DNA from 3 places in the Streptomyces sp. NPDC057565 genome. Region 3 is predicted to be linked to each of the others. Evidence: riboswitches for the same ligand, from Rfam matches in the RefSeq annotation. Region 3 holds a riboswitch; each other region holds the start of a gene.

The links. A riboswitch is a leader RNA that binds a small molecule or an ion and turns the genes downstream of it on or off. The one in region 3 is predicted to bind cyclic di-AMP.
Positions count from the first base shown of each region.
Region 1: linked by a shared signal. The riboswitch ahead of ACFU8W_RS00040 (peptidoglycan DD-metalloendopeptidase family protein) and the one ahead of ACFU8W_RS31120 (M23 family metallopeptidase) in region 3 are both predicted to bind cyclic di-AMP.
Region 2: linked by a shared signal. The riboswitch ahead of ACFU8W_RS19975 (transglycosylase family protein) and the one ahead of ACFU8W_RS31120 (M23 family metallopeptidase) in region 3 are both predicted to bind cyclic di-AMP.

Region 1 is NZ_JBHVFU010000001.1:4,958-9,883, reverse strand. Features, by position in the region: gene ACFU8W_RS00045 (SGNH/GDSL hydrolase family protein) at 44-889, opposite strand; gene ACFU8W_RS00040 (peptidoglycan DD-metalloendopeptidase family protein) at 1,056-1,961, opposite strand; cyclic di-AMP (ydaO/yuaA leader) riboswitch at 1,965-2,118, opposite strand; gene ACFU8W_RS00035 (alpha-galactosidase) at 2,405-4,510, opposite strand; gene ACFU8W_RS00030 (tyrosine-protein phosphatase) at 4,707-4,926, shown strand, end outside.
Region 2 is NZ_JBHVFU010000009.1:173,384-178,309, reverse strand. Features, by position in the region: gene eno (phosphopyruvate hydratase) at 1-535, opposite strand, end outside; gene ACFU8W_RS19975 (transglycosylase family protein) at 835-1,563, opposite strand; cyclic di-AMP (ydaO/yuaA leader) riboswitch at 1,567-1,738, opposite strand; gene ACFU8W_RS19970 (transglycosylase family protein) at 2,039-2,914, opposite strand; gene ACFU8W_RS19965 (cytochrome P450) at 3,020-4,297, opposite strand; gene ACFU8W_RS19960 (nucleoside triphosphate pyrophosphohydrolase) at 4,307-4,926, opposite strand, start outside.
Region 3 is NZ_JBHVFU010000024.1:26,015-30,940, forward strand. Features, by position in the region: gene ACFU8W_RS31105 (GNAT family N-acetyltransferase) at 1-672, opposite strand, end outside; gene ACFU8W_RS31110 (HPr family phosphocarrier protein) at 845-1,126, shown strand; gene ACFU8W_RS31115 (GntR family transcriptional regulator) at 1,318-2,037, opposite strand; gene ACFU8W_RS31120 (M23 family metallopeptidase) at 2,253-3,065, opposite strand; cyclic di-AMP (ydaO/yuaA leader) riboswitch at 3,079-3,245, opposite strand; gene ACFU8W_RS31125 (M16 family metallopeptidase) at 3,454-4,836, opposite strand; gene ACFU8W_RS31130 (pitrilysin family protein) at 4,863-4,926, opposite strand, start outside.

The DNA.
Region 1 (4,926 bases), on a different contig from region 3:
GGGCCCGTCCGGCAGACGAGGCGAAGACAGGTGCTGAGCCCTTCTAAAGCGGCAGGAGGTCCGGCCGCTTCGCCTCGACGTGGTCGCCGGAGGACTCGCCGCGCAGCCGCCGCCCTATCCACGGCACCAGGTATTCGCGCGCCCAGTGGATGTCGTCGCGCCGGACCTCCAGCGTGCCGCGCTGCGCCTGCGGGGGCCACTCCTGGTCGGGGTCGGCCGGGACGTCGAGGCCGAGGACCTGGGCGGCGCGCAGCGCGACCCGGGTGTGCCCCTCGGGCGACAGGTGGAGCCGGTCGTCGTCCCAGGCGCGCCGGTCCTGCACGGACTTCAGCGACCACAGGTCCAGGACGGGGCAGTCGTAGCGGTCGGCGATGGAGCGCACATGGGCGGTGTACGTGGCGATCTTGCCGCGCAGATGGCGCAGTACGGGAACGCCGCGGGTGTCGAAGCCGGTGGTCACCAGGACGGTGCCGACCGAGTCGGTCAGCTCGGCGACCGCGCGCTCGAAGCGCTCGGCCACGTCGTCCGGGTCGGTGCCGGGCCGGATGATGTCATTGCCGCCCGCGCAGAAGCTCACCAGATCAGGTGCGAGCTCCTTGGCGCGCGGCACCTGCTCCTCGACGATCTGGTCGAGGAGGCGTCCGCGTACGGCGAGATTGGCGTACCGGAAGTTTCCGTGCGCGGAGCCCTCGGGGCTCGTCGCCGCATCGGTGTCCGGGAGCTGGTCCGCGAGAAGTACCGCGAATCGGTCCGCCCAGCCGACGAAGGTTCCGTCCGGGCCGGGGTCTCCGACTCCCTCGGTGAAGCTGTCGCCAATCGCTGCGTACGACCCGATGGCGCCATGCCGGTTGATGACGCCACGTTGATTGTTTCTCGAATCGTCTGCCACAAGCGCATATCCTGCACCGCCGAATGTGACCTACGCGACCGTAATAAAGGGTTGACGGGTGGTGAGATAGACCACCCGGTCAGGTTTTGGTAAAGGGGGAATAAGTGAAGGGGCGGTGCGCCGCCGCGCACCGCCCCTTCACCGAGCCGACCGGATCAGCCGTGGATCAGACGTAGATCCCGTGCGAGGCCAGGTAGGCGATCGGGTCGATGTCCGACCCGTACGCCGGGCCGGTGCGGACCTCGAAGTGCAGGTGCGGGCCGGTGGCGTTGCCGGTCGCGCCGGAGAGGCCGACCTGCTGGCCGGCGGTCACGGTCTGGCCCGCCGAGACGGAGAGCGAGGACATGTGGCCGTACTGCGAGTAGCGGCCGTCGGCGTGCTTGATGACGACCTGGTTGCCGTACGCGCCACCCCAGCCGGCGGTGACGACGGTGCCGGAGGTGATCGCCTTCACACTGGTGCCGGTGGCGACCGGGAAGTCGATACCCGTGTGGCTGCCGCTGGACCAGTTGGCGCCGGAGGCACGGTAGGCGGTGGTGTGCTTGCCCGGGACCGGGTGCACGTAGCCGGAGTTGGTGCTCTGGACCGCCGCGGCGGAGGTCTTGGCGGACTCCGAAGCCTTGGACTGCGACGTGGACTTGTCGGCCGAGGAGGTCGACGGAGCCGGGGCGGACTGCGTGTCCGCCGCGGCGGAGCCGGCCGGCTTGCCGCCGAGCGTCAGCTTCATGCCCGGGAGGATCAGGCTCGGGTTCTCGCCGACGACCTCGCGGTTGTCCTGGTACAGCTTCTGCCAGCCGCCCTTGACCTGCTGCTCGGCGGCGATCTTCGACAGGTAGTCACCGGCGACGACGGAGTACGTCCGGGTCTCGACCTGCTTCTTCACGACCGGCGCGGCCTCGACGGCGACGTGCGTGGCTGCCGACTGCGCGGTGGGCGCGGCCTGCTCCGCGGCGTGGGCACCGGTGGCGCCGAGCAGCGGAAGGGCGATGACGGCCCCACCGGCGCCGACGGCGGCGACGCCACGGGCGATCGTGCTGGACTTGGTACGGCGATGCTTACCCGATGTGGGCATGAAGAATTTCCTCTCCGGCGCCTACGAGGTGAGCTGTCGGGTTCGGGCTGGAGATGCCCGGTCGCGGTTCGCGACTTCACCCCGAGCCGGCCGGATCTCTCCGGGCGGCGGCTTACCTGGTTCCCCCGCTCCTGCCACACGTGGGTGGGTGCGAATTCCGGGCGGCGGCAGGATTGGGCGGTCCGTCCGGATTGAGGGTGACCGTAGGCGAGCGAGGACGGCGGAAACAAGCCATCGATTACTCAAGGGAATCCACGAAGGGAAATCGGCGCGGAATTCCGGTCACCCTCCGTGGATTACGGATCTTGGCTTTCCGCGCGACGTCCGGAATACCCATCCGTGGCGCCACCACACACCGTCACGGATATGATCCCGCTCACGGATAGGGCATCATCTCCCGCAGAAGTAGGCCATGTTCCACTAAATGCCGCAATACGGACATGTCATGGACGTCCGCCACGTCGGAGCCTCAGCACCTTCGCGTCCAGATCCCCCCGCAGCCCGGTGTGCAGACCCTGATGCAGCAGCACGGCACCGTGGTGGACCGCCCCGGTGTCCAGGTCCGTGTAGGTCGCCGCAGGGTCGAGCCCGCGCAGCCGCAGGGCCGGCGGCCGCTCCCCGTACCGCTGCGCCTCCAGCCACATCAGCACGACGGCCTCGTCGCCGTGCACGTACTGCACGGCGCTGAGCCCACCGCGCGGGGCACGCAGCCGGTACAGCGCGCCGCGCTGCACCGCGGGACGGATCTCCTTGTAGAGATCCACCCAGCTCCGCGCCTCGGCCAGCTCCTCGTCACTCCACTCGGTGAGATCCCCGCCGACCCCGAGCACCCCGGCCATCGCGCTGACGAAGCGGAAACGCAGCGAACTGGTTCTGCTGTTGAGCTGGACATTCGGACTGTCGGTGACCCAGGCGGCCATCACTCGCGCCGGATGGATCTGCCCGAAGCCCTCCTGGATGGCGAGCCGGTCGAGCGGGTCGGTGTTGTCGGAGGTCCACACCTGGTCGGTACGGGCGAGGATTCCCAGGTCGATCCGGCCGCCGCCGCCCGAGCAGGACTCGAAGGCGACGCCGGGGTGGGCGGCCCGCAGTCGGTCGATCAGCGCGTAGAGCGCGTCCACATGCGCGATCCAGAGCTTCTGCGGATAGTCCTCGCCCGGCCAGCCCGCATCGGTGAAGCAGCGGTTGAAGTCCCATTTCACATAGTCGATCGGGGCGCTGGAGAGCAGCGTGTCGAGCTGCTCCCACAGATGATTCTGCACATCGGTCCGGGCCAGATTGAGCACCAGCTGATGACGGAATTCGGTCCGGGTCCGCCCGGGGAAGTGCTGCACCCAGTCGGGGTGCGCGCGATACAGATCACTGTCGGCGTTCACCATCTCCGGCTCGACCCAAATGCCGAACTGCATGCCGAGTCCGTGCACTTCGTCGGCGAGCGGCTTCAGCCCGCCGGGAAATCGCTCGGGGTTGGGGGTCCAGTCGCCTGGTCCGGCCCGGTCGCTGGTGCGCTGCCCGAACCACGCGTCGTCCACGACGAACAACTCGACGCCCATCGCGGCGGCACGCTCGGCGAGGGCGCGCTGCTGGTCCTCCACGATGTCGAAGCCGGTCGCCTCCCAGGAGTTGTAGAGCACCGGCCGCAGGCTCTCGGCGTCCGGGACGACATGGGCCAGTTGCCAGGCGTGCCAGGCCCGGCTCGCCCCGCCGAACCCTTCGGCGCTCCACAGACCGGCGAACACCGGTGTGGTGTACGTCTCCCCCTGTGCCAGCCGAAGCAGCCCGGAGTCGTCGTATCCGGCGCCTCCGGTGATCTGCACGAGCCCGTCGGGGAGCTGCTGCACCGCGATCCGCCACGAGCCGGACCAGCCGAGCGCGCAGCCGTACACCTCGCCGTCCTCCTCGGTGGCGGCGCCGTCCGCGTCGAGCGCGACCCATGGCAGGAACTGGTGTCCGGTGTGGCCGCGCCGACTGGAGAGGACCTTCTCGCCGTACGTCAGCTCCGACCGCACGAGCTGTGTCTCAGCCGCCCAGCGGCCGTGCAGCTGGCTCAGCCGCCAGCTGTCGCGGGCGGGCAGCGCCCAGGCCGCCGCGTCGGCGCGCAGCAGCTCCAGCGGCGGACCGTCAGGACCGGTGTGGGTGACGGTGGCCCAGCGCTCGATGACATCGGAGTCGTCCCGCATCCGGTAGTGCAGGGTGAGCGCGAGCCACTGCACGGAGTCAGAGAACGCGATACGGAGTTCGTCGCCGTCCACGGCGGCCCCGGCGAACACCCATTCGGTGCCACGGACTTCGGGGGTGCGTACGGAGAGAGCCGGCCGGACGAAGCGGGGGCCGCCCTCGACCGGGTACTCCTCGCGGCCGTCCAGCTGCGACTCGAAGCCCCGGAAGGGCGGCTCGGGCGCGGCGGCGAGGGCCTCGGCGGCCGCGAGGGAGATCCGTGGCCCCCAGTGCAGATGCAGCAGTTGGTCCCGGTCGGTGAGGTGCAGCGCGTAGCTGCCGCTCGCCCCGGTCAGCAGCCAGGTCCGACCCCGGTCACCCGTCTCGATCATGCCATCCCCACATTCCCACAGTTCCGCACATCATCGACCGCCGGCCGACGGCCGGGCAACGCCCGTGCGAGGGGAATTCCGTGGGGAGTTCAGCAGGAAACGGCCGAGATGATTGCCCGAGGAATCAATGTCGTATCGTCGCAGGAACTGACCTCGCCGGCGAGCCGCGCCGACGCCAGACACTCCAGGAGACACCGTGACGCAGCAGGTGCCGCAGGTCCCGTCGACGGAACCCGAGCTGGCAGGTGTGCGCAACTTCCGCGATGTGGGTGGCCTGCCCACCACGGACGGCCGCCGGGTGCGGTACGGACGGCTCTTCCGCAGCGGTCACCTCGCGCACGCCACCGACGAGGACGCCGCGTTCCTCGGCGGCCTCGGGCTGCACACGATCTTCGACTTCCGCAATGCGGCGGACC
Region 2 (4,926 bases), on a different contig from region 3:
GGGCCTCGGAGAAGGACTCCGCGCCGATCGGCGCGATCATGAACTCCTGGATGTCCACGTTGGAGTCGGCGTGCGACCCACCGTTGAGGATGTTCATCATCGGGACGGGCAGCAGGTGCGCGTTCGGGCCACCGAGGTAGCGGAACAGCGGCAGGTCCGAGGCCTCGGACGCGGCGTGTGCGACGGCCAGCGAGACGCCGAGGATGGCGTTGGCGCCGAGCGAGCCCTTGTTCTCGGTGGCGTCCAGGTCGAACATGGCCTGGTCGATCAGCCGCTGCTCGGTCGCGTCGTAGCCGACGAGCTCCGGGCCGATCTGCTCGATCACGGCGAGGACGGCCTTCTCGACGCCCTTGCCCTGGTAGCGGTTGGGGTCACCGTCGCGAAGCTCAATGGCCTCGAACGCACCGGTGGAGGCGCCGGACGGAACAGCAGCACGGCCCGTGCTGCCGTCGTCGAGGCCGACCTCGACCTCGACCGTGGGGTTTCCGCGGGAGTCGAGGATTTCCCGGGCTACGACGACGTCGATGGACGGCACGAGGCATCTCCTTCTGGGATATGACGCTGGTTGTGCAGGGTCGCTTTGGCCTTGCGACAAGAGCCTAACCGGCTGGGCCACCTGGGTTCGCCGACCGCCCGCCTCCTGGGACGAAAAAGGACCCAAGGGAACTCATAGCAGGGCAAAGATCCAGATTTCTACTGGACGGTAAGGACAACAGTTGAACGCTGAGGCAGAAACCCCGACCCGGCGCGTACGGGGGAATCCGCGCCGGGTCGGGGTGCTCGGGGAGGAGAGAGCCCGTATCTACGGGGAGCCCGTAGATACGGAGGCCCGTCCTACTTCGTCAGATGGAGCTGCTGACCCGGGTAGATCAGGTCGGCGTCCTCGACGATGTCCTTGTTCAGCTTGAAGAGCTGCTGCCAGCCGCCCTTCACCTCGTGCTGCGCGGCGATCTTGCTGAGAGAGTCGCCGGACTTCACCTTGTACTCGCCGTCGCCCTTGGCGACCTTCGCGCCGGTCGGCGTGGTGACGGTCTTCTTGGTCGCGGCCTTGGGGGCGGTACCGCGGTTCGCGCGGGAGGCGGCGGGGGCCTCGGTGCGCTCGACCCGCTTCGGCGCGGCCTGCTTCGACTCCTGCGCCGGGGCGCTCTGCTTCGCGGTGGAGCCGGTGTCGACGCCCGGGTCGACACCGTCGTTCTTCAGGCCGCCGGCGCCGGCGCAGCCCCAGGCACCCGGGCCCTGCATGGCAAGAAGCTTCTCGGCGGTGGCGATCTGCTGAGCCTTGGTGGCCAGGTCGGCGCGCGGGGCGTACTGGGTACCACCGGCGGCGGCCCAGCTGGACTGCGAGAACTGCAGGCCGCCGTAGTAGCCGTTGCCGGTGTTGATGGACCAGTTGCCACCGGACTCGCACTGGGCGACGGCGTCCCACGTGGCGACGGAGGCTGCGGAGGCACCGGTCGCACCCATCAGGGGAGCGGCGATGGCGGCACCGGTGACGCCGGCGAGCGTGGCGACACGGACGGCCTTGGACGGGCGACGGTGCTTGCCCTTGCTGTTCAGCAGCATGGAACTTCTCCTCACCGACGCCTACGAGGTGAGCTGTCGGGTTCGGGCCAAGTGAGTTGCCCGGTCGCATGTCCTAGCACGCGACTTCACCCCGAGCCGGTCCTGACGGTCTTTCGGCCATCGGGCCCGGCGGCTTACCTGGGTCCCCCGCTCCTGCCTACGGCGCTTTACGCGTCTGTTCCCTTCGACCGACGGCAGGATTCGGCGTGACGGTCGACGGGGCCCGCGGTGCGAGCGGTTCCGACCGTAAACGTACGCAACCTCGACATTCAAAGATGGGCATAACGGACAATCAGTCCTTACATGCATCCGATCGCACAGTGTTTTCGCAGGTGAGGAGCGGTGCGGACAGACCCGGCAGACGCGACACGCCAGTTGACACAAAGAGACCCATGTCTCACTTACGTATAAGCGGACATAGGCCCCTGAACTACCCCGATTTTTGGGGTGCTTTTAGCCGTTTATCAGACTGCCCTCACTTCGACTTCACGCCGAGATCGAGACCCTGGCCAGGCAGGATGAGGTCCGGGTCACTGCCGACCGCACCCTTGTTCGCCTCATAGAGAGCGGGCCATCCACCGGGAACCTTCTGTGCGTCAGCAATCGCCGAGAGGCTGTCGCCCGGCCGGACGGTGTAATCGCCGCCTGTCGCCGCCGCGCGCGTGTCGCGCCCCTCACTGTTACCGCGGGAAACATGCCGACCCGAGTCCCGGTCGCCGCCCCTGTCCGCGCCCTGGCTCACCTCGGAGGCCGGCGCACCGCGGTGCTTACCACCCGTCTCATTGCCGGACGAGCCAGACTTTCGGTGCGAGTCGGGTGAATCAGACTTCTTGGACGACGGCGTGGCTGACGGCTTGTGAGACGCCTTGCCCGAAGGCGTGGCGGACGCCTCGGCGGACGGCGCCCCGGACTCATCCTCGTTCTCCGCCGGTTCGGCCGACGGCACGACTCCCGGGTCGACCCCCGGCAACGACCCGTCCTCCGTGAGCCCGGAGATCGCCGCACAGCTGGGCCACGCCTTCGGCCCCTGATCGTCCAGGACCTTCTCGGCGACCGCTATCTGCTGCGCGCGACTGGCGAGGTCGGCGCGCGGGGCGTACGCCTTACCGCCGTACGCCTTCCAGTCGTCCTGCGAGAACTGAAGACCGCCATAGAAGCCGTTGCCGAGGTCGGCGCTCCACATGCCGCCGCTCTCGCACTCTGCGACCTGGTCCCAGGTCGTGGCGTCGGCGGCGTGCGCACCGGCCGCGCCGAGCAGGGGGATGGCGATGGCCGAACCGGTCACGCCTGCGGCGACGACGATCGCGGGTGCCTGGCGAGGGCGACGGTGCCTGCCGTTCGCGGAGCCCATGGGATTGCCTTCCGTGTGACTGACAAGTGACTGGTGAGTCGAACGGTGAACGTAGCGGCACTCGAACGCTTGTCACAAGTCGATGCAGCGCAGATCACGTGAAAGTCACAGGGTTGACAGAGTGTCACTTTCACCGCACCGCAGGCCGGGACCGAACTCCACCGGGAGCGTGCGCAGTCCACGCATGATGAGCCCGCCACGCCACCGCAAATCGGTAGGTTTCACCGCAAGCCGCAGGTCCGGGAGGCGCCTCAGCAGCGTGGCCAGGGCAGCCTGCCCCTCCAGTCGGGCAAGCGGTGCTCCCAGGCAGTAATGGATGCCGTGCCCGTATCCGAGGTGCTGATTGTCACGCCGCGCGAGGTCCAGCGTGTCCGGGTCCGTAAACCGTTCCGGGTCCCGGTCGGCGGCGGCGAGCACCACCAGTACGGGGTCGCCCGCCGCGATCCGCTGCCCGCCGAGGGTCAGCGGCTCGGTGGCGAACCGCCAGGTCGCCAGCTCCACCGGACCGTCGTACCGCAGCAGTTCCTCGATGCCGGTCTCCAGCAGCCCACTCTCCCCCGCGTCGAGCGAGCGCTGCAGCCGCTCCCGCTGCTCCGGATTGCGCAGCAGGGCGTACACCCCGTTGCCGATGAGATTGACCGTCGTCTCGAATCCCGCGAAGAGGAGGATGAAAGCCATGGCGGCGGCCTCGTTCTCGGTGAGGTGTTCGCCGTGGTCGCTCGCCCGGATCAGCCCCGAGATCAGGTCCTCCCCCGGGTTCTCCCGCTTCCGGTGGATGAGCTCCGCGAGATAGCCGCGCATCTTCTTCACCGACCGGGCCACCCCGCCGCGCGGACCACCGCCGTGGCGGATCATCATCCCCGCCCAGTCCCGGAAGTCGTCCTGGTCCTCGCGCGGGACGCCAAGCAGGTCACAGATCGCGTAGATGGGGAGCGGGAACGCGAAGTCGTGGATGAGGTCCGCGGATCCCTCCTCGATGAAGTTGTCGATGAGGTGGTCCGTCAGCTCCTGCACGCGCGGGGCGAACTCGGCGACCCGGCGCGGCGTGAACGCCTTCGAGACCAGCCGGCGCAGTCTGGTGTGGTCGGGCGGGTCGATGTTCAGCAGATGCGTCATCAGCTCCGCCTTGCGCTCGCCCGGGATGCCGGTCTTCCCCTTGGCGTGCGCCGGCTCGTCGTGGTGCGCAGGGTTCTTGGAGAGCCGGGTGTCGGCGAGGGCCTGCCGGGCATCCTCGTACCGCGTCACGAGCCATGCCTCGACCCCGCTGGGCAGCGCGGTGCGGTGCACGGGACTGTGCTCGCGCAGCCAGGCGTAGGCCGGGTACGGGTCGGTGGCGAACTCCCAGGTGAAGAGTTCGGGGGCGTCGGCGGGGCTGTCGTTCACCCCCTGACGTTATCCGTTGGCCTCCGCGGCGAGGATCGCGTCCCGGTAGGCGCGGCCCGCAGCGCGCAGGGCGGCCTCGGGGTCCGTGCCGTCCTGTTCGGCGCGTACGGCAAGGGCGAGGAGTTCGTAACCGATGCTGTCGCCCGTCGGGAGCGGCACATCGAGTCCGGCGGCGCGGACCCGGCTCGCCAGCTTCGCGGCCAGCGCCAGCCCGGGCTGCCCGAGCGGGACGCCGTCGGTGACCGAGTCCCGCTGCTTCTCGATGGCCTTGGTACGCAGCCAGTGCGCGTGGACGTCCTCCGGGGTCTCGGCGGTCTCGTCACCGAAGACATGCGGATGGCGGTGGATCAGCTTCTCGACGAGGGTCGCGGCGACATCGTCGACGGAGAACGGTTCGTCCGTGTCCTCCTCCGCGATCCGGGCGTGGAAGACGACCTGGAGAAGGACGTCGCCGAGTTCCTCGCGCAGTTCGTCGCGGTCGCCGTCCTCGATCGCCTCGACGAGTTCGTACGCCTCCTCGATGGCGTACTTGGCAAGCCCCTCGTGGGTCTTCTGCGAGGTCCACGGGCACTCGACCCTGATCCGGTCCATGACCTGGACGAGGTCGAGGAGACGAGCGCCGGGCAGAT
Region 3 (4,926 bases):
GCCGGTGCCGATGACGACGACGGACCCGGGTGTGATCAGCCGCTGGACCGACCGCGCCTCCGCCCGCTGCTCGCGGGCGCGCTGGACGGCGAGGGATTCGGCGGTCGGTTCGAGGTCGAGGGTGAGATGAACGGCGCCTTCCTCGAAGCTGCGCTGCTGGGTGTACCCGGCGTCGCGGAACACCTTGATCATCTTGTTGTTGGCGGGCAGCACCTCGGCCGCGAAGCGCCGGATGCCGCGCTCACGCGCCACTGCGGCGATGTGTTCGAGGAGCGCCGATGCCACGCCGCGGCCCTGGTGCGCGTCCTGGACGAGAAAGGCGACCTCGGCCTCGTCGGCAGGGGCGGAGGCCGGCCGGCCGGCCGCGTCGATCCGGTCGTAGCGGACGGTGGCGATGAACTCGCCGCCGACCGTGACGGCGAGCCCCACCCGGTCGACGTAGTCGTGATGGGTGAAGCGGTGGACGTCCTTGGCGGACAGGCGGGGGTAGGGAGCGAAGAACCGGTAGTACTTCGATTCGTCCGAGACCTGCTCGTAGAAGCTGACCAGGCGCTCGGCATCGTCCGTGGTGATGGGCCTGATGCGTGCCGTACCGCCGTCGCGGAGCACCACATCCGCTTCCCAGTGGTCGGGGTACGCGTGGTGCGGACTCTGCTCCGGCGTGGGCTGCATGGGCAAAGCCTACGGGGCGGTCAGCGGTCGCGTAGGGCCTGGAGCCGGGGCAGTCTGAGAGCTCCGATCGGCCGTGCGGCACGGGCTGGGGCCGGGTCGCGGGTCGGCGGGAGCACAGCGCACTGCGTGAGAGACTGGTCTAGACAACCATTGATTCGTGAAGGGCAGAACCATGGCTGAGCGCCGCGTCAATGTCGGTTGGGCCGAGGGCCTGCACGCCCGCCCCGCTTCCATCTTCGTCCGTGCCGCCACGGCCTCCGGCGTCCCCGTGACGATCGCCAAGTCCGACGGCACCCCGGTGAACGCCGCCTCCATGCTCGCGGTGCTCGGTCTCGGCGCGCACGGCGGCGAGGAGATCGTGCTCGCCTCCGAGGCGGACAACGCGGAAGCCGCGCTCGACCGTCTGGCCAAGCTGGTCACCGAGGGGCTCGAGGAGCTCCCGGAGACCGTCTGATTCCAGGGTTCCGATCAGGGGAAGCCTTTCCGGCAGATTCCTGTCGGGTCTATTTCTGTGGCGGAGCCGCGGCACCCCCAACCGGGGCCGCGGCTCCTTCGTTTTCGGATACCGATAATACATTCGGAGCGAATTCAGACAGCCCAAAGAAAGCCCCGCGCATTCACTTCTCTTTGTATACGGCGCATGTGTTAATGCCGACCGCCCGCGGTGTTTACGGCATGTTGCGAAGTCCTCACCCGGCCGCCGGAGCGGGGGGCGCGGACGTCGCGGCCCGGGGCGCCGCCCGCGCGGCGCAGTCGGTGCGCGGCGGTGGTCCGCTCGGCGTGCTGGGCGGCCAGCGCCCTGGCCCGTTCCGCGTCCCCGCGCGCCACGGCGTCCACGATGGCTCCGTGCTCGGCCCAGGAATCGGCGGGGCGGGCCGGCTGCTCGACCGCGTACATCCAGGCGATCTTGTGCCGTAGCTGGGTGAGCAGCGCGATGAGCCCGGGGCTGCCGGACGCCTGGGCGAGGGTCTCGTGGAACCAGCCGCCCAGCGAGCGCAGGTCCTCCCCCTCGCCCCGCCGTGCTCTCTCCTGACCCAGCCTGACCAGGCCGCGGAGCACCTTGAGGTGCGCCTCGGTGCGGCGTTGCGCGGCACGGGCCGCACCCAGCGGCTCCAGCAGCATCCGTACCTCCAGAAGGTCGGCGGCCTCCTGTTCGGTGGGCTCGGCGACGCAGGCACCCGCATGCCGGCGAGTGACCACGAAGCCCTCGGACTCCAGGGTGCGCAGCGCTTCCCGCACCGGGACACGGGAGACCCCGTAACGACGCGCGAGCAGCTCCTCGGTGAGTCTGCTGCCGTGCTCGAAGACACCGGAGACGATGTCGTCACGGATTGCCGTGCATACCGATTGCGCCGGAATGCGCATGTCCGAACCTCCGCCTTAATCCCCGCGAAACGCGGCCGATCGACGCCTGTTCTGTGACTCTATTGCAATGCGGCTGCATTTCCGACGCCGGGCCGAAAACCATGAATATCTTTTGGCCCGGGGCCGGTTCTGCGGGGCGGTTCGGCAGGGGCGGACACGACGAAGGCCCCGGCGGGAAACCGGGGCCTTCGCGGTGTTGCGGAGGGAACGTCGGGTCAGACGTTCACACCATGGGCGCGCAGGTACGCCACGGGGTCCATGTCGGAGCCGTACGAGGGCGTGGTGCGGGCCTCGAAGTGGAGGTGCGGTCCGGTGGAGTTGCCGGTCGAGCCGGAGAGGCCGATCTGCTGGCCCGCGCCGACGCTCTGGCCGACGGAGACGCCGATCGAGGAGAGGTGACCGTACTGGGTGTACGTGCCGTCCGTCATCCGCAGCACGATGTTGTTGCCGTATGCGCCGCCCCAGCCCGCCTCGACGACCGTGCCGGCGCCGACGGCGACGACGGAGCTTCCGGAGGCCGCGTGGAAGTCGATGCCCGAGTGCCTGCCGGAGGACCAGAGGGCACCGCTCGACTTGTAGCCGGTGGTGACGTACGAACCGGCGACCGGGAGCTGGAAGGAGCCCAGGCGGGTGCGCTCGGCGGAACGGGCGGCGCGGGCCTTCGCGTCGCGGGCCGCCTTGGCGCGGGCCTCGGCCTCGGCCTTGGCCTTCGCCGCCGCCTCGGCCTTCGCCTTGGCCTTGGCCTTGGCTGCCGCGGCGGCCTTCGCCTTCGCGGCGACGTCGGCCTGGCGCTTCTGCACGTCGGCCTGGGTGGCCACCTGGTCGGCGAGGGCACCCTCGATGGCGATGATCTGGGTCAGGCCGGTCTCACTGACGGAGGGGGCCTCGGCATCCGTGGCGAGGGCCGGAGAGGCCAGTCCGCCGATGACGCCGGTGGTCGCCAGCGTCGCGACTCCGGCGATGCGCGCGCTCCTGCGCGTCAGGCGGCTCGGGGCACGGTGCTTCCCGGTGGGGCGGGTGAACGCCATGAAGTAGCTGGTCCTTTCCTTCCTTCTCGCCTACCGGGTTAGCTGACGGGTTCGGAGCAGGAAGGTCTCCTACGGATCCCCGGCCTCACAGGAGGTCGCGGCATCCGATTCACCCCAGGGACTGCGTGGGTCCCCGGCTCCCCGGGCTCGCGCCTGACGGGGACTCGGCGATCACTGCCCGGCGCCACGGATGCGGCATACGAGTGACGGACAGCGGAGCCGACGCTAGGCGGGGGCACTTTCATTCACCAAACGGACAGGGCGTTTTGTAGCGCATCCCACAGGGCAAGCGATGAGCTTTCATCTCAAATCAGACAAAAGAGAAGACCCTGGCGAGAAGTGACTCGCCAGGGTCTCTCTTTGTCCCTCTTTGCGGGACTTTGGCGCATCAGCCGGTGACGACCGACACCTCTCCGATGCCCAACGCCCTGACCGGCTCCTCGATCTGCGCGGCGTCGCCGACGAGAATCGTGACCAGCCGGTCCACGGGGAAGGCGTTGACCACGGCTGCGGTCGCCTCGACCGTGCCGGTCTCGGCCAGGCGGGCGTACAACTGTGCCTGGTAGTCGTCCGGGAGGTGCTGCTCGACCTGGTCGGCGAGCGTGCCTGCGACGGAGGCAGCCGTCTCGAACTTCAGCGGGGCGACACCCACGAGGTTCTGCACAGCGGTCTCGCGCTCGGCGTCGGTCAGCCCCTCGGCCGCCAGCGTCCGCAGGACCTTCCACAGGTCGTCGAGCGCCGGTCCGGTGGACTCCGTGTCCACCGAGCCGCTGATCGCCAGCATCGCCGCGCCGGTCGCACCGGAGGCGGAGTCCGGGGCCGTCGAGCGCAGGACCTGCCCGAAGGCCCGGACGCCGTAGGTGTACCCCTTCTCCTCGCGCAGCACCCGGTCCAGCCGGGAAGTGAGCGTGCCGCCCAGGCAGTAGGTGCCGAGGACCTGGGCCGGCCACACGCTGTCGTGCCGGTCGGCGCCGATGCGGCCGATCAGCAGCTGCGTCTGCACGGCGCCCGGACGGTCGACGATCACCACGCGGCCGGTGTCGTCGGCGGTGATCGGCGGGACCGGACGGGGCTCCACAGTGTTCCCGGTCCAGTCGCCGATGGTGTCGGCGAGCAGGGCGTCCAGGTCGATACCGGTGAGGTCACCGACGACGACGGCGGTCGCGGTGGACGGCCGGACATGGGCCTCGTAGAAGGCGCGCACGGCCGCGGAGTCGATCCGCTCCACCGTCTCCTCGCTGCCCTGGCGCGGGCGCGACATCCGCGACGTGGCCGGGAAGAGCTCCTTGGAGAGCTGCTTGGCGGCACGCCGGGCCGGGTTGGCCTGCTCGTGCGGAATCTCGTCGAGCCGGTTGTTCACCAGTCGCTCGACCTCGCTGTCGGCGAACGCGGGCGCCCGCAGCGCCTCGGCGATCAGCCCGAGCGCCTTGGCCAGCCGAGAAGCCGGGACCTCCAGGGAGACCCGCATGCCGGGATGGTCGGCATGCGCGTCGAGGGTGGCGCCGCAACGCTCCAGCTCGGCGGCGAACTCCTCGGCGGAGTGCTTGTCCGTGCCCTCGGAAAGGGCCCGCGCCATGATCGTGGCCACGCCGTCGAGGCCCTCGGGCTCGGCGTCCAGCGGGGCGTCGAGGAAGATCTCGACCGCGACGACCTGCTGGCCGGGACGGTGGCAGCGCAGCACCGTCAGCCCGTTGGGCAGGGCGCCGCGCTCGGGGGCGGGAAAGGCCCAGGGCCTGGCCGTGCCGGGGGCCGGCTGCGGGTGGTACTCCATCGAAACTCCAGTCGCGGCAGCGTCGGTCACTTGTCCGCCCCTTCGTGCGCGTCGGTGTCGGTGTCCGTCTCGTCGGCTTCCGCGTCGGCG